Regions from separate parts of the Pinirhizobacter sp. genome, predicted to be linked through region 2. Evidence: predicted binding sites of a transcription regulator. Region 2 holds the regulator's gene; each other region holds the start of a gene.
What was found. The regulator sigma-54, encoded in region 2, starts transcription at its own class of promoters, with help from an activator protein. The targets are predictions, from matches to a motif close to TGGCACGNGCNTTGC.
Positions count from the first base shown of each region.

Region 1: a site for sigma-54 is predicted at 2,209-2,223, ahead of fliE (flagellar hook-basal body complex protein FliE). Genes of this name have one in related genera too.
Region 3: a site for sigma-54 is predicted at 1,217-1,231, ahead of glnA (type I glutamate--ammonia ligase). Genes of this name have one in related genera too.

Region 1 is NZ_DASYDG010000010.1:53,787-61,093, reverse strand. It holds gene VGM61_RS03200 (PilZ domain-containing protein) at 1-160, shown strand, start outside; gene VGM61_RS03195 (sigma-54 dependent transcriptional regulator) at 524-1,930, shown strand; gene fliE (flagellar hook-basal body complex protein FliE) at 2,264-2,593, shown strand; gene fliF (flagellar basal-body MS-ring/collar protein FliF) at 2,635-4,326, shown strand; gene fliG (flagellar motor switch protein FliG) at 4,319-5,320, shown strand; gene VGM61_RS03175 (FliH/SctL family protein) at 5,320-5,952, shown strand; gene fliI (flagellar protein export ATPase FliI) at 6,009-7,307, shown strand, end outside.
Region 2 is NZ_DASYDG010000010.1:177,049-184,355, reverse strand. It holds gene ptsP (phosphoenolpyruvate--protein phosphotransferase) at 1-535, opposite strand, end outside; gene VGM61_RS03815 (HPr family phosphocarrier protein) at 538-807, opposite strand; gene VGM61_RS03810 (PTS fructose IIA subunit family protein) at 800-1,201, opposite strand; gene rapZ (RNase adapter RapZ) at 1,198-2,082, opposite strand; gene hprK (HPr(Ser) kinase/phosphatase) at 2,087-3,037, opposite strand; gene hpf (ribosome hibernation-promoting factor, HPF/YfiA family) at 3,097-3,417, opposite strand; gene VGM61_RS03790 (RNA polymerase factor sigma-54) at 3,548-5,026, opposite strand; gene lptB (LPS export ABC transporter ATP-binding protein) at 5,123-5,842, opposite strand; gene lptA (lipopolysaccharide transport periplasmic protein LptA) at 5,846-6,469, opposite strand; gene lptC (LPS export ABC transporter periplasmic protein LptC) at 6,498-7,100, opposite strand; gene VGM61_RS03770 (KdsC family phosphatase) at 7,097-7,307, opposite strand, start outside.
Region 3 is NZ_DASYDG010000033.1:66,241-73,547, forward strand. It holds gene glnA (type I glutamate--ammonia ligase) at 1-1,174, opposite strand, end outside; gene VGM61_RS13010 (undecaprenyl-diphosphate phosphatase) at 1,405-2,199, shown strand; gene VGM61_RS13015 (winged helix-turn-helix domain-containing protein) at 2,199-3,761, shown strand; gene VGM61_RS13020 (serine hydrolase) at 3,715-4,854, opposite strand; gene VGM61_RS13025 (beta-L-arabinofuranosidase domain-containing protein) at 4,900-6,957, opposite strand; gene VGM61_RS13030 (LysR family transcriptional regulator) at 6,961-7,307, opposite strand, start outside.

The DNA.
Region 1 (7,307 bases), 120 kb from region 2:
GCCGTTGGAGTTGCCCGGCCAGGTGATCCATGCGCCGGGCGCCAAAGTCGGCCTGGTGGCTTTCCAGGGACTCTCCGAAGGAGTCCGCGACGCCATGGAGCGTCTGGTGTTCCGCCAGCACCGCCGCCAGGTGGCCGAAGCCAAGCAAATGGTGCGCTAGGCGCCGTCCGGCGCCTTGTCAAGCCGTCCCGAGCCCGCGTCAACCGGCCCCATCGAGGGCCGTTGAACCGCCTTGCATCAAACGTTTTCACGTGCTTTGGACACACTGCGTCACATTTGCGACGCGTGTCGTCATTGCTGGCGGTAGCGTCACTTTCTGACCCACGCCGTGCAAGTGGCTGCCCCGTTCCGGCAACGCCGTCGGAAATCCACGAGGTTCGTGGCGCTTTTCTGCCGCCAGCACGACGTTGTGCGACGGATTTCCGGCGATGGCACGCTTCTTGATCTATCCATCCATGTAGAGGGTCAAGAGCCCGTCCGGCGCCGCCGACGGGTCATCACATTCGCACCAAGGGGTAGGGTCGTGAAGTCTTCCATCATTCTGGTCGTCGAGCCTGACAACAGCCGCGCCGAGTCACTGGCCGCCGCACTTACCTTCATGGGTTACGAGCCGCGCCGTGTCGGCCACGACGATGTCGAGGGGGTGGCCGCGATGGCCGTCTTCGTCGGCTCCATCGGCGGCAACGATGCACTGTCGGTGGCCATGGGCCCGCTGGGTGCCAAGGCATCGAAGCTGCCGTTGCTGGTAGCCGCCGACGCCCCGATGGCCGCGGAACTGGTTGCCGTCAACGAACATCGCGGCGCGGAACTGGTCGACTTCCCGTTGCGCTATGCCCGCCTTGCCGCCGCCCTTCGCACGTTCGAAGCGCTGGCCGACGAAGCCAACGCCAATCGCCGTTTCGTCGGTGCGTCTGCCCCGATGCAGCGCGTCAACAGCCTGATCCGCCAGGTAGCCCCGTTCGATTCCTCGGTACTGGTGCTGGGTGAGTCCGGGACGGGCAAGGAACTGGTGGCCCGCACCATCCACGATTGCTCGCCGCGCGCCGACAAGCCTTTCATCGCCATCAACTGCGGCGCCATTCCGGCCGAACTGCTCGAAAGCGAACTGTTCGGCCACGAGAAGGGGGCCTTCACTGGCGCCATCAACACCCGCAAGGGCCGCTTTGAACTGGCCGAAGGCGGCACGCTGTTCCTGGACGAGATCGGCGACATGAGCCTGCCGATGCAGGTGAAGCTGCTTCGTGTGCTGCAGGAACGTACCTTCGAGCGTGTCGGTGGCAACAAGCCCCAGCGCTGCGATGTGCGCATCATTGCCGCCACCCACCGCAATCTTGAGCAATCGATCCAGGACGGTGTCTTCCGCGAAGACCTCTTCTATCGCCTGAATGTCTTCCCGGTGGAGATGCCGCCGCTGCGCGAGCGCCTGGACGATCTTTCCTCGCTGATCGGTGAATTCAACCACCGACTTGCCCAGCGTGGCCTGGGTAATGTCCGGTTTTCAGGCCAGGCCCTGGCAGCACTGCGCGGTTATGCCTGGCCCGGTAACGTTCGCGAGCTGTCGAACCTTGTCGAGCGCATGGCCATCCTGCTGCCGCACGGCGAGATCCGCGCAGCGGACCTGCCGGAAAAATATCGCGGTGCATCGGTGGTGGAAGACATCTGCGGCGCGGCGCTGCTGGCCTATATGGAAGAGCAGCCGGTGATTGCCGACACCTATGCCAGCGGCAACGATGCAGCCACTTTGCCGGCCGGCGGCCTGGATCTGAAAGACCACCTGGCTGGCATCGAGATCGGCCTGATCCGCCAGGCACTGGATTCGGCCAATGGTGTGGTGGCACATGCGGCCAAGCTGCTGCGCGTGCAGCGCACTACGCTTGTGGAGAAGTTGCGGAAGTACGGCCTGAACGACGCCGTGCAGATCACCGCTTGACCTGGTGGCCGGAGGTCTTCTTCCGGCCCTGGACAAGAATAAAGAAGGCAACAAGGTGGGCAGTGCGCCAGTTGGCGTGCACCCTTAGGGAGCGGCAGGTCAGCCACGCAGTCGGTAACCGCGTCGGCAGATCCTTCGGCAATCGCTACTTCTGGTGGTGCCTGGCGGCCCGCCCAGGACAGGTTTGTGCCGGAGAAAAGCCCCATCGGTAGTGCGTTGACCACGTACTGCCCACCTTCTTGTCTTCTTGCTGGGTCACTCACCGTCCATCGCTGCTTTGGCACGCCACGTGCATCGCACCGTCCAAACGCCAACGCGCGCCGGAAAACCGCCATGACCACGATCGACGTAAACAGCCTGCTTTCCCAGATGCGCCGGATGACGGCGGTAACGGAATTGCCGTCGGCGAAGATCAACACCATTGGCGGCTCCGCGGCCCCGTCGGACTTCGGCGCGCTGCTTAAGCAGTCGCTGGGTAGCGTGGCGGACCTGCAAAAGACCGCTGGTGTACAGGCTGCCGCTTTCGAGCGAGGCGACAAGGGCGTGGACCTGGCCCAGGTGATGCTGTCGGTGCAGAAGGCGGATCTATCGCTGAGCACGGTTACCCAGGTACGCAACAAGATGGTTGATGCCTACAAGGACATCATGAACATGTCGTTCTAAGCGACTGTTCATGACCCTTCTACTAACGGACTTGTTCACCCATGGCTGATAACCCCGTCGCCACCACCGATTCCCGGCTGGCATCGTTCAAGAACCTGGCCGCCACTCCGGTGGCACGCCAGCTGACCTTGATGGCCGGCATTGCCGCCGCGGTCGCCATCGGCGTAGCGGTGGTGATGTGGTCTCGCACGCCCGACTACGGGATGCTTTACGCCGGCCTCGAGCAGAAGGACGCCGCCGCCGTTACCCAGGCCTTGCAGGCGGCCAACGAGCCCTACAAGCTTGGCACCGATGGGGCGTCGGTATTCGTGCCGGCCGCCGACGTGGCAGCCATGCGCCTGAAACTTGCCTCGCAGGGCCTGCCGCAGGGCGCGTCCCAGGGTGGCGCCACGGCGCAGTCGGATTCTCCCTTCGGCATGAGCGACATGGCCGAGCGGAGCCGTTACCAGCAACTGCTTGAAAACGACCTTGGCCAGACCATCGGCGGCCTGCAGTCGGTCAAGGGCGCGCGCGTGCACCTGGCGCTGCCGAAGCCTTCGGCCTTTATCCGCGACAACCATCCAGCCAGCGCGTCGGTGGTGGTGGCCCTGTATCCGGGCCGTTCACTCGATGCCGGCCAGGTGTCCGCGGTGGTGCACCTGGTGTCCTCGTCGGTGCCGGGTCTGGATGCGCGTAACGTTTCGGTGATCGACCAGGCAGGACAGCTTCTTACCAACGCCGATCCGGACAGCCCGGCGGCCATCGGCGACACGCGCATGCGCCTGTCCAACCAGATCGAAAGCACCTACGCCTCCCGCGTGGAGGAATTGCTCACGCCGCTGGTGGGCGCCGGCAAGGTGCGCGCGCAGGTGTTTGCCAACCTCGACTTCTCGAACACCGAGAAGGCGAGCGAAGTGTTCAACCACGACAATCCGGCGCTGCGCAGCGAGCAGACCAGCAGCGATACGCGCCATGACGGTACCGCTGCCGGTGGCGTGCCGGGTGCGCTGTCCAACCAGCCGCCCAACACCGTCGCCCAGGCCACCGCGGCCAAACCCGATGCAGGCAAGAAGCCCGGTGCCCCCCAGGCGACCGCCACCGCACAGGCCACCGAACCCAGCCAGAGCAGCAACAGTGCCACGCGCAACTACGAACTCGACCGCACCGTGAGCCACGTGGTGGACCCGGCAGGGAAGGTGTCCCGGCTGACCGTCGCGGTGGTGGTGGACAACAAATCAGTGGTGGGCAAGGACGGCAAGCCTGGAAGCGTTGCCTTCACCCCGGAAGAAATCGAGCGCATGACCACGCTCACAAAGAATGCCGTGGGCTTCGATGCCGCGCGTGGCGATAGCGTCAGCGTGATCAACGAAGCCTTCCACGCCACCCCGGTGGACGACGTGGGCATCGATATTCCCTTCTGGCAGAAGCCGGGCATGCTCGACCTGATCAAGCAGGCGCTGGGCGTGCTGGCGGCACTGGCCGTGGCCTTCTTCGTCATCCGCCCGATGATGCGCACGGCGATGCGGCCAAGCGTCGGCGGCTTGCAGCCGGCACTGGCAGGTCCCGTGCCCACCGTGTCGGTGATGGTGGACGACGACGAGCGCGACTCGCCACAGCTGGAAACGCAAAGGGGCAAGGGCGCCCCGGCACTCCTCGCCTACGAACAGAAGATCGGCCTGGCCAAGCGCATGGCCAACGACAATCCCAAACAGGTTGCGCAGGTAGTCAAGAGCTGGGTGGCTGAAGATGGCTGATGCATTGAGTGGTTCCCAACGTGCGGCGATCCTGCTGCTGACGCTTGGCGAAGACGACGCGGCCACGGTGCTCAAGCACCTGAATGCCCGCGACGTTCAATCGGTCGGCACCGCCATGGCGGCGCTGAAAAACGTGTCCAAGGAACAGGTCGACGGCGTGATCACACGCCTCACCGAAGACCTTGGCCAGCACACGGCGCTGGGCGTGGGTACGGAGGAATACATCCGCAAGGTGCTGGTGAACGCTCTGGGCGAAACCAAGGCCGGCAGCCTGATCGACCGTATCCTGCTGGGCCGCAGTTCCAAGGGACTGGAGTCGCTCAAGTGGATGGAAAGCCGCGCCATTGCCGAGATGATCGGCCAGGAACACCCGCAGATCATCGCCCTGGTGCTGGCTCACCTGGAGCCCGACCAGGCCGCCGAGGTGCTGGCCTACCTGCAGCCGCGCGTGCGCTCGGATGTGGTCATGCGCATCGCTACTCTCGACGGCGTGCAGCCGCATGCGCTGGACGAGCTCGATGAAATCATGGAGCGCCAGTTCTCCGGCACAAGCAACAAGATGAAGTCGGCCACGGTGGGCGGCCTGAAGGCGGCCGCGGCCATCCTGAACTCGATGGAAGCCTCGCGCGAAGCCGAACTGATGGCCTCCATCCGCGGGCTCGATTCAAACCTCGGCGAGAAGATCGAAGAGCTGATGTTCGTCTTCGACGACCTTGCCGACCTCGACGACCGAAGCATGCAGGCGCTGTTGCGCGAGGTAGCCTCTGGCACGCTGATCACCGCGTTGAAGGGCGCGGAGCCGGCGATGCGCGAGAAGATCTTCAGCAACATGTCCAAGCGCGCCGCCGATATGCTGCGCGACGACCTGGAAGTGAAGGGTCCGGTACGCGTCAGCGAAGTGGACGCCGCGCAGAAGGAAGTGCTGGCCAGTGCACGCCGCCTGGCCGATGCAGGCCAGATCACCCTGACCGGTGGTGGTGAGGAGTTCGTCTGATGAGCGTCCTTGGCCGCGACGAGGCCTCTGCCTACGAGCGCTGGGAACTGCCGGCCGTCGGCGAGCCGGCCGTGCGCCGTGTCAAGGAGGAGCCCTCACCGTTGCCGACGATCGCCGACCTTGAGGCCATCGAACGCCAGGCGCGTGAGGAAGGCTTTAACGCGGGGCTCGTTGAAGGGCGTGCCACCGCGCGCCGTGAACTGCTGTCGCAGACCGGCCGTCTGGAAGCGCTTTACACTGCCGCCGCCCGTCCGCTGGCGGAGTTGGATGATGCGGTTGCCCGCGAACTGGCGTGGCTTGCCACGGTGGTGGCCGAGCGCGTGCTGGGCGTGGAGATTTCCCTTAGGCCCGAAAAGATCATTGAGGTGGTGCGTCAGGCCGTGCACGTGTTGCCGGCTGCCGAGCGCCATGTCCGCGTTGTGCTGCATCCCGACGACGCAGCCCTGGTGCGCGATCATCGCAACAGCGCCGAAGATTCATGGCTGATCGTCGAGGATCGCACGCTCGATCGCGGCGACTGCCGGCTGGAATCGGAACATTCGCGCATCGACGCGCGCCTGCGCTCGCGCCTGGCCACCGTGGTCGATGCGGTACTCGGCGACGATCGCGTGGACGAGGAACCCGAGGCGTGAGCGACGTCATCGCCCTTCCGCCGGATCGCAACCAGCGCTGGAGCGACGCGCTGGCCATGCGCTGCGCGCAGTTGGACCATCTTCGCCCGCTGCAAGCGGAAGGAAAATTACGCCGCGTAGTGGGGCTCACGCTGGAAGCCGTCGGCTGCGAGGCCCCGGTGGGCGCGCGCTGCATGGTGTCCGGCGCCGACGGCAACGAACTTGAAACCGAGGTCGTCGGCTTCGCCGATGGTCGCCTGCTGTTGATGCCCACGGGCCAGTTGCACGGCGTGCTGCCCAATGCGCGCGTGCGTCCGGTCGCCGGCACGTCCGGCGTGCCGGTGGGCGATGAACTGCTCGGCCGCGTGATCGGCGCCGATGGCGCGCCGCTGGACGGCAAGGGACCGCTGATGGTGCGCGAGCGCGCGCCGCTGCGTCGCGAGCCGATCAACCCGATGTCGCGCCAGCCGATAGACACCCCGCTCGATACCGGCGTACGCGCGATCAACGCCCTTTTGACCGTTGGCCGCGGCCAGCGCATCGGCCTGTTCGCCGGCTCCGGCGTGGGTAAATCAACGCTGCTGGGCATGATGACCCGCTTCACCGACGCCGACGTGGTCGTGGTGGGGCTGATCGGCGAGCGCGGTCGTGAAGTGAAGGAGTTCGTCGATCACACGCTGGGCGAGGAAGGCCGTCGCCGCGCCGTGGTAGTGGCGGCGCCCGCCGACGCGCCGCCACTCTCGCGGCTGCGCGGCGCACAGTTGGCCACCGCGGTGGCCGAGCATTTTCGCGACCAGGGCAAGCGGGTGTTGCTGCTGATGGATTCGCTCACCCGTTATGCCCAGGCACAGCGCGAGATCGCGCTGGCCATCGGCGAGCCGCCGGCGACCAAGGGATATCCGCCGTCGGTGTTCGCCATGCTGCCGGCGCTGGTGGAACGCGCCGGAAATGACGCTACCGGGACCGGTTCCATCACCGCTTTCTATACCGTGCTGACCGAGGGCGACGACTACCGCCACGATCCGATCGCCGACGCGTCGCGCGCGATCCTGGACGGCCATATCGTGCTCTCGCGCGACCTGGCCGAAGCCGGCCACTACCCGGCCATCGACATCGAAGCCTCGATCAGCCGCGTCATGCCCGCCGTGGTGTCGCGCGAGCACATGCGGTCGGCGCAGCGCTTCCGCCAGGTGTATTCGGCCTACCGGCAGCAACGTGACCTGATTGCCGTGGGTGCCTACCAGAAGGGCAGCGACCCGCGCACGGACGAAGCCATCGCCCTGTACCCGCAGTTGTCGGCGTTCCTGCAGCAGGAGACCGAAGAATCGGTGGGCCTGGCGGAAGCCGAAGCGGGCCTCGGCGCCGTGGCCCAGGTT
Region 2 (7,307 bases):
GGCCGGTGTAGTTGGCCATGTCCGCCGGCGCCACGGTGTCGGAGACCAGGATCTCGCCCACGCGCGAGGCGAGCTTGCGCTCCTCGGCACTGGCCTGTTGCTGCAGCGCCGCCATGACGCGGCCGATCACCTGGTCGATGTCCTCGCCCCGGCTTTTGAGGTACGGGTCGTTCATGGCATCGAACACCGCGGCCAGGCGGTCGCGCTGCAGTTTCAGCGCGGCGCCGGCGCGGTAATGACCTACCCGGACCAGTTCATCAAGGCCACGAAGCAGTTCCTGGTCGTCGAGCAGCAGGCTGTGCGCGTCGATGAAATCGCCCACCTCGCGGGCCAGCGCGCCGTGCAGCTTGCCGCGCAACTCGTGCAGTTCCTGGCGCGCGGTGTCCAGCGCCATGTGCAGGTGCTCGATTTCAGCTTCCACCTCTTCGCTGCGCAGCGGCGTGGTATCGACGTGGAAGATGTTCGGTTGAACCAGGCGCGCGCGCCCGAGCGCCATGCCGGGGGCTGCGATGGCACCGGTCAGCTGCCGGCGCACGATCAACCGCCCTCGTCGAACTTGCGGTCGAAAAGCTCGACCACGGCGTTCAGGGCGACTTCTTCATCGGCGCCGTCGGCGCGCACCAGCAACGGGCTTCCCAGTCCCGCGGCCAGCATCATGACGCCCATGATGCTTTGCGCGTTGACCTCACGCCCACGGTGCACCAGCCAGACAGTTGACTTGAAGCCCTGCACCAGCTGGACCAGCTTGGCTGAAGCGCGTGCATGCAGGCCCAGGCGGTTGGATACCACGATTTCGCGCTCAAGCATGGTCGATGAAGATTCCCCCGCGGCCGCCGGCGGCAGCCACTTCGACAAGTTCGGACAAGGTTTTTTCCGGATAGTTGAGTACCCGCAGCAACATCGGCAGGTTCAGGCCCGACACGCAGCGGATGCGCACGCCCAGGTCAGCCAGGGACAGGCCGATATTGCACGGGGTGGCGCCGTAGAGATCGGCCAGCACCAGCACGCCGTGGCCGCTGTCCAGTTCACGCGCATGTTGGGCGGTGAGCGAACGCATGATGTCCGGATCGGCATGGGCGGGTACCTCTACCGCCGCCACGTGCAGGGGCAGCCGCGGCATGACGTGGCGTGCGGCCGAAATCAATGCCTGGCCCACCGCCTCGTGGGTCATCAACAGCACGCCAACGCCGGTGTCGCTCATTCGAGTTCCCGGTGGAAGGTGAGGGCGCTGCCGCGGCGGTTGCGGAAGTGTTCGGCCAGTTTCTCCACCAGGTACACCGAGCGGTGGCGGCCACCGGTACAGCCGATGCAGATGGTGACGTAGCTGCGGTCGTCCTTCTCGAACTGCGGAAGCCAGTTTTCCAGCCAATGCACCGTGTCGTTGAAGTACTGCTCGACCAGCGGTTGTTGCTCAAGGTATTCGCGCACGGGAGCATCCTTGCCTGATAGTGGCCGCAGGCGGGCCTCCCAATGGGGGTTGGGCAGGCAGCGTGCGTCGAAGACGAAATCGGCATCCAGCGGCAAGCCGCGGCGGAAGGCAAAGGATTCGAACATCAAGGTCATGCCATCGCTGGCCGCCGCGTACCCGGTGGCGATCAGGCGGCGCAACTGGTGCACGTTCAGTTCGCTCGAATCGAGCACGCGTTCGGCGATCGCGGAGAGCGGTCGCAGCAGCTTGCGTTCGCGCGCAATTGCATCGGCCAGCGACAGGCCTTCCGACGACAGCGGGTGGCGCCGGCGTGTTTCGGAGTAGCGCTTGATCAATACGTCGTCGCGGCTGTCCAGGAAGATCAGGTGTACTTCCACGCCCGTGGCCGCGATATCGGACAGCACGCTGGGCATGCGCGAAAGATCCGCCTCGCGGTTGCGCACGTCCACACCCACCGCGATATGGGTTTGCGGGCCGTGCTCGCCCTGGCTCACCGCGGCCACCAGCTGGGGGATCAGCGCGGCAGGGAGGTTGTCCACGCAGTAGAACTCGAGGTCTTCCAGCGCGCGCAGGGCGACCGTCTTGCCGCCACCGGACATGCCGGTAAGCACGACCAGGCGAATGGATTTGGGATCGATGATGTTGGGCGTCATGTGTTCACCACGGCGGCAGGCGGCGCATCTGGTGCGCCTGCCGGTCCATGAAGGTCTGTGCCGGATCGATGCCTTTGCTTTTGAGCGCCTGGCTGCGTACGGCGGCCTCGACCAGCACGGAGAGGTTGCGGCCCGGCGCTACCGGGATGGTGATCATCGGCACGTCGACATCCAGGATACTGCGGCGGCCGACGTCGCCGGTGATACGCGTCATGGCGTCGGTGTCCTCGCCCTCGCGCAGCGGCTTCAACTGGATCACCAGGCGCAGGTATTTCGACGGCTTCACCGCGGTGTGCCCAAACATCTCGCGTACGTTCAGCACGCCCAGGCCACGTACCTCCAGCAGATCCTGCAGCAGTTCCGGACAGGCGCCGTCGATGACGTCAGGGGCGATCAGGGTGAACTCGGTGGCGTCGTCCGCCACCAGGCGATGGCCGCGGCTGATGAGTTCAAGTGCAAGCTCGCTCTTGCCGGAGCCTGATTCGCCCGTGATCAGCACGCCGATGGAAAACACTTCCAGGAATACGCCGTGCAAGGTGACACGCGGGGCCAGGGTACGGGCGAGGTGGTATTGCAGGTAGGTCAGCAGTTCATGCCCGCGCTTGGAGCTGAGCCAGAGCGGGGTATCGGTTTCCTCGGCCATCTCGCGCAGATCCGCCGGGACGGGTTGTTCCTTGGTGACGATGAGCGCTGCCGGGCGGTAAGCGGCGATCTTCTGGATGGCTTCCCAGCGTTGGCGCGAATCGCGCCCATCGAGGTAGTTGAGTTCCTCGGTGCCGATGATCTGCACCTTGTTGGGGTAGATCACATTGAGGTAGCCCACCAGCGACGGGCGACGGGTGACCGATTGCCCATGTTCGAGCACGCGCCCTTCACCGCGCAGGCCGGCGATCCAGCGCAAGCCCATGCGCTCGTGGGTGCTATCGAACAGTTGTCGGGCGGTCAGCCGGTCCAAGCGTGGGGTGTCCCCGGGTAAGCAGGCCTCATTGTGCCATGCACCCGGGGTGCCCGGGGTCAGACGTGGTTCATTTCCCGCGCTTCGCGCTGGTGGTGGTCGCTTTGCTTTTCCTTGTGCTTGCGCAACTGTGCGACGAGCTTTTCGGCCATGGTGTCGATCGAGGCGTACATGTCCTGCTCTACGGCTTCGGCGTGCAGGCGGTTGCCGGACACCAGGAGGGTGCCTTCGGCCTTCTTTTCCGCGTCGTCGACGCAGAGGACCACATTGAGGCCCGTAATGTTTTCGTAAAGGCGTTCCAGGCGGTCGAGCTTGGATTCGACATGGGTACGCAGGGCATCGGTGATGTCGATATGGTGGCCGCTAAGCTGAAGTTGCATGGTGTCTCGCCTCCTGTTGCTGCGGGTCCGGCCGGATTCTGGCGGCCGGTGAACGGCGGTGCCGCTATCTTCAAACACTTCTCTTATAAGGATTGGGACGGCTGGACTGGGCTCAAGTTCCCTTGGGTGATTAACCGGCGCGCACGCGGTCCGATGAACTGGGAATCCGCATGCCTTCGCGGTATTTGGCCACCGTACGGCGTGCGACCTGAATGCCGCGTCGATGCAGGTCTTCGGCCAGCGCCTGGTCGGAAAGCGGCTTGCGAGGGTCTTCGCCTGCGATGAGCTTGCGCAACATGGCCTGGATCGCGGTGGCCGAGGCGCTGCCGCCGTCTTCCGTGGCGACACCGGATGAAAAAAAATGCTTAAGTTCGAAGGTGCCGCGCGGCGTGTGCAGGTACTTGCGGGTGGTGACGCGCGAGATGGTGGATTCGTGCATGCCCACTTCCTCGGCCACTTCGCGCAGCACCAGGGGGTGCATGGCCTCCGGGCCGTAATCGAGGAAGGCGCTTTGCCGCCGAACGATGACCTCGGCGACCTTCTGCAGCGTTTCGGCGCGAGACTGCAGGCTCTTGAGCAGCCAGCGCGCTTCCTGCAGCTGGCCCTTCATCCAGCTGGCGTCCTCGCCGCGGGCGCGGGCGATCAGGTTGCAGTAGTGCTGGTTCAGTCCCAGGCGCGGTTGGCAGTCGGGATTGAGCGACACCAGCCAGCGGCCGTTCTCGCGCCTTGCATAGGCGTCAGGCGCGACGTACTCGACCGGCGTGGCGTCCAGCGCGGCACCGGGCCGCGGGTCGAGCGAGCGGATCAGTCCCAGTGCCCCGGCGACGTCCGCTTCGTCGCAGCGAAGTTTGCGCGCGAGCTTGCCCGAATCGTTGCGGGCGACCAGTTCCAGCTCAAATTCCACGATGCGCAGGGCGACGTCGCGGAAGGCGGTATCCGGGGCGAACTGGCGCAGTTGCATCGACAGACAGTCGCGCAGGTCCAGGCTCGCAACGCCCGTAGGGTCGAAATGTTGCAGGCGTTTGCGCACGGCTTCGATTTCGGCCGCATCGGCATGGAAGTCGGTGGGCAGGGCGGCGGCGACCGCATCGATGCCCTCGTGCAGGTAGCCGTCTTCGTCCAGTGCGTGGATGATCGCCGTAGCGATGGCGTGGTCGCGCGGGGTGAATTGCGAGAGGTTCAGCTGCCAGGACAGGTGTTCGGTAAGGCTTGGTGCCGAGGCATTCTGCGGTTCGAAGCCGTCGTCCTCGTCGCCCTGGTTGTTACGGCTGCCGCCGGAGGAATAGTCTCCCGCCTCGCCATGGCGGGGCTCCGATTCCCAGTCGCCATGGGTATCGTCCACGTCAGGCGGCGACTCCACCGTTTCCTTCTCGGCGCTCGCCTTCGGGGCGACATCGATGAAGCGGTCGGATTCGAACTCCTCGTCAGCTTCGCCCGCTTCAGCCGGCTCGGCATCTTCCTCGAATTCAAGCAGCGGATTTCCCTCGGCGATCTGCCGAAGTTCAGCCTCGAGCTCCAGCTGCGACAGCTGGAGCAGGCGGATGGCCTGTTGCAACTGGGGCGTCAGCGTGAGCTGTTGGTTGAGGCGAAACTGGAGTCCGGGTTTCATGCCTGCCATGGTCGCCTAGTTCCCTGCCATCCTAGCGCGTCGGCATAGGGCCGGCCAGCAGGCCCTTTGGCCAGATGACCGGATTCGGCACGGGCGCTACAGGCGGAATTCACGGCCCAGGTACACCTCGCGGACCTTCTCGTCGGCGAGGATGTGTGCCGGGGTGCCACGGGATAACACCTCGCCGTCGTTCATGATGTAGGCGCGGTCACAAATGCCCAGGGTTTCACGCACATTGTGATCGGTGATCAGCACGCCGATGCCGCGGTCCTTCAGGTGCCTGACGATGCGCTGGATCTCGCCGACGGAAATCGGGTCGACGCCGGCGAAGGGCTCGTCCAGCAGCATGTAGCGAGGTTTGGCGGCCAGCGCGCGGGCGATCTCCACGCGGCGACGTTCGCCACCGGACAGGCTGATGCCCTTCTGGTCGGCGATGTGGCCGATCTTGAGTTCGTCGAGCAGGCCTTCGAGCTCCTGCATCTGCTGCTTCTGGTTGAGGTTTTCACGCAGCTCCAGCACGGCCAGGATGTTGTCCGTGACCGAAAGGCGGCGGAACACCGAGGCTTCCTGGGGTAGGTAGCCGATGCCCAGCTTCGCCCGCGAATGCATCGGCAGGGCAGTGATGTCCTGTTTGTCGAGTTTGATCGTGCCGGCGTCGGCCTCGATCAGCCCGACCACCATGTAGAAACACGTGGTTTTGCCTGCGCCGTTGGGGCCGAGCAGACCCACCACTTCGCCTTCGCGGATGGAAAACGCGAAATCACGCACGACCTGGCGCGCGCGGAAACTCTTTTGCAGGCCCTGGGCTGAAAGCATCGGTCAGGGCTTGGCGGCAGTGGCGGCGGCCGCTGGTACGGTAGCGGGCTTGGCAGTCGGAGCGACAGCGAGCTTGCCTGCCGCCGGCGCCTTCGGGGCGGCCTTCGGCGTTGGCGTGCAGTTGGGCACTGACTGCGGGCGCGGCGGCGCAGGCTGGCCGGGCGCGGCGGCCTTCGGCTTGGGCAGGAACTGCATGGTCACCAGGTTGGTGTCGCCGCTTTGGCCGGTCATGTTGCTGGTGTCGGTGTGGTAAACGAGTTTGTCGCCGTTGGATTCGCCGCGGCCCTGCTGCTTCACCCAGGCGTTGGTGGTGAGGGTGACCACGTTCTGTTCCACCACGTAATCGATGTTCAGGGCATGGCCGTCGACGTTGTTGCAGTTGTCGTCGATCTCATGGAAGGTGGCGGGCTTGCCGTCGACGACGGCACGCAGCACCTGGTTGTCGGCGTCCAGGTAGATGTGCGCGATGTCGCCGGTGACCTTCAAGGTGCCCTGGGTCATCACCACTTTGCCCTTGTAGACCACCAGGCCGTTGGTACCCTGGGTGGCATCGACCGACACGCCCTGGGCGTTGATCGGTTCATTGCGGTCGCTTTGCCTGGCGCTGGCGCCGAAGGCCGTGAGCATGCTTGACAGTCCGAGTGCCAGGAGCAGCCTAGGGCGTGCGCTTTTTTGGCATGAACGAGCTGTGGACGTCATCGAGGAGCTCCAGGTGCTTGGAATCGAGGTTGGCCCGCATGCCAACGCCCTTCATTGTAGATGTTCCCTGCACGATCGTGGCGGGGGCGTCGGTGGCCAGGCGATTCTCCTTGGGCCAGGAAGTGACCTCGGAGGTATCCATCTGGGTGGCCGCCGTGGTGCCGAAAGCGTTCCGGTGCATGTGAACCTCGCCCTGGAGCTTGAGGATATCGCCGCCGGAGTCCACCCAGCCGTACTGGGAATGGCCTGTCCAGTCGGGCGTGCCCGCTTCCTTGGGAGGCATGCGGAAGTCCGGGGAAATCAGGTACAGGGCGTCATCGCCCTCGCGGCGGTCGAGTCGGGGCGCATGCAGGCGGAAGCTGAAGGCGCCTTGCTCGTTCCAGGAATCGAGGATGAAGTTGTGCAGCACATAGCCTGAGCGGGGTGGGCCGACGAAGTCGGACACCTTGGCCCGGGGCTGGATGTACCACGACACCAGGGTCGCGGTAAGCGCCGCCACGGTCAGTGCAACGACGGCAACCGGGACTTTCCGGTCGCGCAGGTACAGGCGCAGGTTCAAAGCCAGTGTTCCAGTTCACTGTCGGCCTTGCCCTGGGCAGCCAGGATCAGGTCGCAGGCTTCGCGGGCGGCGCCGTGGCCGCCGGCGCGGCGCGTGACATAGTGCGCGTGCTCGGCCACCGTCGGGTGTGCATCGGCCACCGCCACGGCCAGGCCCACCATGCGCATCGGGGCAAGGTCGGGCAGGTCGTCGCCGATGAAGGCCGCC
Region 3 (7,307 bases), on a different contig from region 2:
CGCCCGGGTCGATCTTGTTGATGATGCCGTCCAGCCCCGCCATCATCAGCGCGGTGAAGGTGAGGTAGCCCGACTGCACGGGATCGGGGAAGCGCAGCTCGATGCGGCGGCCCTTTGGGTTCGACACATACGGGATGCGGCAGCTGGCCGAGCGGTTGCGGGCCGAGTACGCCAGCATCACCGGGGCTTCGAAGCCCGGCACCAGGCGCTTGTAGCTGTTGGTGGAGGAATTGGCGAAGGCGTTGATGGCGCGGGCGTGCTTGAAGATGCCGCCGATGTACCACAGCGCCGTCTGCGACAGGCCGCCGTAGAGGTCGCCGGCGAAGAGGTTCTCGCCGCCCTTGGACAGCGACTGGTGCACGTGCATGCCCGAGCCGTTGTCACCCACGATGGGCTTGGGCATGAAGGTAACCGTCTTGCCGTTCTGGTGGGCGACGTTCTTGACCACGTACTTCAGCGTGATGAGTTCATCCGCCTTCTTCACCAGCGTATTGAACTTCACGCCGATCTCGCACTGGCCGGCATTGGCCACTTCGTGGTGGTGCACTTCCACCACCTGGCCCAGCGACTCGAGCACCTTGCACATATCGGCGCGCAGGTCGCCCAGGGTGTCCACCGGGCTCACCGGGAAATAGCCGCCCTTCACGCCGGGACGGTGGCCGGTGTTGTTGCCTTCGTACTTGTAACGCGAGCTCCACGCGGCTTCTTCAGAGCCGATTTCGTAGAACACGCGGCCCATGTCGTTCTGCCAGCGGACCGAATCGAAGATGAAGAACTCAGGCTCCGGACCGAAGAACGCGGTGTCGGCGATGCCGGTGCTCTTGAGGTAGGCCTCGCCGCGCTTGGCGATCGAACGCGGGTCGCGGCCGTAGGCCTGCATCGTGCTGGGCTCGAGCACGTCGCAATGGATGACCAGCTGCGTGTGCTGGGAGAACGGATCCAGGTAGGCCGTATCAGGATCTGGCATCAGCACCATGTCCGATTCGTTGATGCCCTTCCAGCCGGCGATCGACGAGCCGTCGAACATCTTGCCGTCCTCGAAGGTTTCCGCGTCCACCGCATGGGCCGGGAAGGTCGTGTGATGCTGCTTGCCCAGCACATCGACGAAGCGGAAGTCGACGAACTCGACATCGTGCTCCTGCATCAGGTCAAGCACGTTTTCAACGGAGGACATGGGGCGAAACCTCGGGTTTAGTGGGTGAATGGATCGTCCATAGCAATGGATGTGCCAAGCCAAGCTTGATATACATCAATGACTTGACGGCGACGTTGCACAGCGATTGCACCACCATGGGGCATTGCAAATGCGTGCCTCCCCAGTATGTCGCGCGGCGGTGCAGGGCGAAACCCTTTGCAGCGCATAGGCCTTAAGCTAGGCCGCTCCCTTACCTGCCGGAATGTTTCGTGGGCGACCTCCTCAACTCCATCCTGCTCGGCATCATCGAGGGCATTACCGAATTCCTCCCCATCTCCAGCACCGGTCACCTGCTCATCGCCGAGCGGTGGCTGGGCGAACGGTCGGACACCTTCAACGTGGTGATCCAGGCCGGCGCGATCCTGGCGGTTACCTTCATCTACTGGCGGCGTGTGTGGGAACTTGTCTCGCAATGGCGCGATCCGGCCAACCGCGATTACCTGGCCAAGCTCGCCGTGGCCTTCCTGATCACAGCCGTACTGGGCTTCATCGCGGTGAAGATGGGCTTCAAGCTGCCCGAGACATTGGGACCGATCGCCTGGGCGCTGGTGATCGGCGGCCTGTGGATGCTGGCGGCTGAGAAACTGGCCGAGCGCAGCGTCGACCGTACGGAGATCACGTGGCGCACCGCCATCGTGGTGGGCCTGCTGCAGATGGTGGCGGGGCTGCTCCCCGGCACGTCGCGATCGATGGCAACGATCTTCGGCGCGATGATGGCCGGCACCACCAATCGCGCGGCGGCCACGGAGTTCTCGTTCCTGGTGGGTATCCCCACCATGTACGCTGCCAGCGCCTATGAGCTTTACAAGACACTCCACCACGGCAACGGCATCCATGAGGACTGGACCTCGCTCGGCGTGGCCTTCGTGGTGTCCGCGGTGGTCGCCTTTATCGCCGTGAAGTGGCTGCTGGGCTACATCCGCAGCCATCGCTTCACGCCATTCGCGATCTACCGCATCGTGCTGGGCGTGGGCCTGCTGGTCTTCCTGAAAGTCGGCGGCTGATGCAGTACCGCCTGCTCGATCTGGGCATCGACACCGAACGCCAGCGCGTTACGCGCGGCGAGGATGTCCTTCCCGTGTCGGGGTTGAGCTTCCGCTTGCTGGCCTTCCTGCTGACGCAGGGTGATCGGGTGGTCGGCTTCGATGAGCTGATCGACCAGGTATGGGCGCCGGCGGTGGTGGGCGAGGAAACCGTGACCCAGCGCATCAAGCTGCTACGGCAGGCGCTGGGCGATGAAGGGCGGCAGCCGCGCTATATACGATCGGTGCGCGGACGCGGCTACCAGCTGGCGGCGATGCCGAGGATCGAGGGTGAAGACTTGCCCGCGCCACCACCGCGGCGATGGCCCTGGTGGGTGGCGGTGGGTGTTGCCGGCGCGTTTGCGGCTGCCTGCGCGGCTTACCTGTGGCTGCACAGGGTCGACCGTACGCCGCCGCCCGATCCACGCAGCCCCTTGTTGGTACGTGCCTCGTACTATGCCGCGATCGGGCAGCACGACAACAACGAACGCGCGATCGAGCTGTATACCGATGCGCTGAACCAGGCGCCGCTGGACCGCGACGCCATGCTGGGCCTCAGTCGCGCAATGAGCGCCCGCGCCTGCCTTTACAATGGCGACCGCGATGACGTCGAACGCGGCCTGGAGCTGGCCAACCGCCTGCTTGCCATCGACCCTGCCCGTGCCGCCGCGTGGTCGGCGAAGGGTTATGCACAGGATTGCGCCGGCCGCATCGACGAGGCGATGTCCGCCTATGCGCACGCCGTGCAACTGGATCCCGCCGACGATGCCACGCGTGCCTCCCTGGCCTATCTGCACCAGGAGAAGGGCATGCTGGCGCAAGCCCTGCATGAGAACCTCTCGATGCACGGCGACGGCAGCAAGGTACGCTTTCGCGAGGTGCAGATCGGCCGCGAACTGGAATTGCTCGGGTTCACCGCCAACGCGCAGATGCGCCTGGAACGCAGCTTCCGGCTTTATCCCGACAATGTGTTCTCCAATCTGGCCTGGCCGCGCTCGCTGTTCCTGCAGGGTCGTTTCACGCAGGCAGCGTCGGCGCTGGCCGTGGCGCAGGAACGCAACACCCCGCACGTGGACCTGGACATGCTGTCCGGCGAACTGGCCCTGCAACGCGGCGACCGCGCCACCGCGGAAGCTGCCTTCCAGCATGCGGCGCGCCTGCGACCCCTGATGAGCCTTCCGACCACGCTGCTGGGGATCTATGGCCCGGGCGGCGTCGATCCGGCGTGGACCGCCGAACGCGTCGACGAATTCGACCACCAGCTGGTGGGCAGTACGCCGTGGCCATCGCAGTATCTGGAACTGGCGATCCTTGAATTGTCACGTGACCGCAAGGCGCCGGCAGTGGCGGCGATCAATCGCGCGATCGACGCCGGCTACCGTGACCAGGCCTATCTTCAGGTCTCCCCGCTGTTTATCAAGCTGGCGGGCGATCCCGGTTTTGCCCACGCCCTGGATCGCATCGCCGCCGATGTCGCCCGCCAGCGCGCCGAAGTACTCAATGCGAGCTGGCGGCCGCCGGACCTGCCGCCCCCGTCGCACTGAGCACGTAGTCGCTGAAGATTTTCTGCGATTGCGGGTGTGCGTAGCGCTGGTTATAGGCATGGCTGGTAAGCACCGTCACCAGACGCAGTTCGGGCACCACGAACACATAATTGCCGCCATTACCCGACATGGCCCAGGCCACGACCTCGCGGCCGGCTGTCTTGAAGTGGAAACGCCACCAGAAATAGCCGTACTCGGCATCCTCCCTGGCCTTGGCGTGCGGCGTGAGCATCGAATGGATGAATGCCGCCGATATCACCTGCCGACCCTGCCAGCGGCCATCATCCAGCGCGAGCTGGCCGAGCTTCGCCAGGTCACGCGCGGTGTAGCGGGTACCACCGCCACCCATGCCGATGCCCTCGGCAGAAACATTCCATTGCACGTGGTTGATGCCCAACGGCTTTTCAAGAACGTCAGCGGCGAAGGCCGATAGCGGCCTGTGCGTGGCGCGTTCGATGACGGCACCGACGGTGAACGCGCCAGCGGTGCAGTATGAAAACGAACGCCCGTAAGGACTATCCGAAGGCTTTGTCATCCACGGCGCGAATCCCTTCACCGGCAGCGAAAGCGCGAACGTGAGCCAGCGTTCGCTCACATACATCCGCTCCTCATTGCCGGTGGAGAACTGGTTGTCGTCGTCACATTCCCAGATCGAGCTCATCGTCATGAGGTCTTCGACGGTGATGGCGCGCTTGCGCGGGTCCACCTCGTGGTAGTCGGGAAAGAAGTCGTACACCTTCGCATCCACGCCCTTCACCAGGCCGCGGTCGATCGCTGCGCCCATCAGCAGGGCGGTCACGCTCTTTGAAGCTGAGCGGATGTCGTTCAGAGTGTCGGCGGTATTGCTGTTGAAGTAGTGCTCGTACACGGTGCGGCCGTCCTGGACCACCAGCAGGCTGGTGATGTCCTTGAACGTGTTGTCGGCGATCTTCGGCTCCACCGCCGCAATGCGGGCCGGGTCCAGGCGCTGCGCTGGCGGCGACGCATGCGCGGCCGACGCAAGGGCGAGGGCGGCGACGGAAGAAAAGACCAGGGCAAACGACTTCATCACTTCAAGCTCCATCGGCGTGCGGCCCACTGCCGCTTCGGCCATCAGGCCACGCCGCCGAATGAAGTGCCTGAAACGGCAAGTGAAGAATTATGAAGGCGCGGCAATCACCGGAAACGAAGTGATCCGCAGCTTTGCCACGGCGTAGGGCACCAGGGTAAGCGTGGTAGCCGGCTCGTCGATGGCGGCCTTCGGCTGGGCCGGTACCGGATCGGCCGCGCCCTCCTCGACCTTCCATCCCGGTACCGGCCGGCCTTCGACGGCCAGGGTAAGCGGCGGTGGGCCCGCAAAAGGCGAGACGGGCAGCGCGTGCTCGCTGGCAACCACCCCGGCGCCCGTCGATACGCCGTAGTTCCAGCGCGAGCCCGGGTAGACCTGCCAGTCGGCGGTGAGGCCTCGCTTGCGCCAAAGCACCCAGTTCTCTTTGATGGGCAGGGAAAAGACCAGGGCGCCGAAGGTGAAACTGTGTGAGCCATTGAAACCCGCCTCGGCGATCGGGCGAGCGTCGAAGGCGAGCTCGACCGTATCGGCGGCCTTCCAGCTACGCTCAATCGTGGCGAAGCTGCCGGGCGCACCGGCGGCCACGGGCTTGCCGTTCACCTTGATCGCGGTATGCGGCGACCAGCCGGGCATGCGCAGTCGCAGTGGGAAGGCCACCGGCGATTCTGGATGAAGGGTGATCCTCACCTGCTGTCGGAAGGGGTAGTCCGTGGCTTGCTCGAGCCTCAGCGGAATCCCGCGGACCGTGGTCGAAACCTCACACGGGGCGTAGGCGGCAGCGGCCAACCCGCCGTCGGCCGTGGCCATCCACAGGCTGGCGGTGAACTTGGGCCAGCCCTGGTGGAAGTTGGCCGTGCAGCAACCGAAATGCGGATCCAGGCCGAACAGGTTCGCTTCCGGACCATTGGTGGTCCAGGGCCGGCGGTGCAGGCTCGATTCCACCTGATTGGGCTGCTGGTCGTACTGGTGCGCCCACATGTCGTCGGTGAACGTGCCCGGCAAGGCATTGAAGGCGATCCGCTCCAGGCGATCGCCGATGGCCGCATCGCCGGTAATGGCCAGGGCCAGCTCCAGCGAGTACATCGCCTCCACCACGGCGCAAAGCTCCACGCCCTGCGACGGGCTGCGTCCGGCCAGGTGTTCATCGGCCGAGAACATGCCGTTGGGCAAGCCGTGATATTGGTCGAGCATGGCCAGCTGGTGATTCACTGCCTCACGGTCGGCGCTCTTGCCCGATACCTGCGACCACACCGGCGAGGCCTTCAACGCCTGGGCGTTGTTCACGCCATGCACCTGCAGCCCGATGTCTTCCATGAAGGCATCGCCGCCATGGGCTTCTTTCTTGATGGCCTCGGGATCCACCTTCGTCTTGAAGGGGAAGTTGGCAAACATGCCCTGCCAGTCGTAGCCCTGGGCCTGCAGCAGCTTCGCCAGTTCCAGCAGGCGGGGATCGTGCGTACGGCTGTAAAGCCACACTACCGATACCAGCTCGTCCTGCCAGCGCATGCGGCCCCAGTCGCGCAGCGGACGCGCGGGCAGCGCCTGCAGCTGGTGAACGAAGTAATTCGTCATTAAAGGAATAACGCGCGGATCGCCGGTGAGCTCGTGGAACTGGGTGAGCACTTTGAGCATCACCATGCGCGGCCACCAGTCGTCGTTGCCGTGTGGGCCGAACATGCCATCGGGCCAGGGATGGTCGAGCGTGAAGTCAATGAAGCGGCGGGCCTTCGCCTTCAGCGGTTCAGAGTCCAGCTGCCAGGCCAATGGCAGCAGGCCGTCTAGAAAGTAAGGTCCGCGCTCCCACGACTCACCCTTGCCACCCAGCCATCCGCTGTCAGGGCCGACATCCGGCCAGGTCTCATCCAGATGTCCGCCCAGGCCGTCGGCCTGTATCTGCAACTGGCGGCGCAGCCAGCCGGTGGGCTTGATCGCGCCCGTAGGCAACAGCTGGAAGGGTTGCCGCGCCAGGGGCGATGGCGGAAACACTACCTGGCGGAACGATGCATCGGCATCGCCCGCGCTGTGGCTGTCGCCGGATGCGGGAGCCGCGAAAGCAACGCCACCGAAGCTGAGGGCGGGAGCCGCGACGGCGGCGCCCGCGGCGCGGATGAAGGCGCGCCGGCCGTTACGTACGTCCGTATCGACCATGCCTCAGGCAGCCGCCATGTCGGGCTCGTCCTCGGTCACTTGTATGTTTCGTCCCGTGGCTGCATCGGCCGCGGCAAGTTCCGTGGCGTAGGCAGACGGCGGGTCCTTGGCAAAGGACACCGCGCAGGAAGGCTCATTCGTGCGCGAGAACAACGCATCCACCCATCCGATGAAGGCCTGCACGCGCGCTGACAGGTGGCGCTTCTGCGGGTAGACGATCCACACCGGCGAGCCGGTGCACACCAGCTCCGGCAGCACCACTTCCAGCATGCCCTTGGCCACCATGCAGGCGGCCATGCAGTGCGGGGCGTAGATGATCCCCAGGTCGTTCACCGCGGCCTGGATCACCG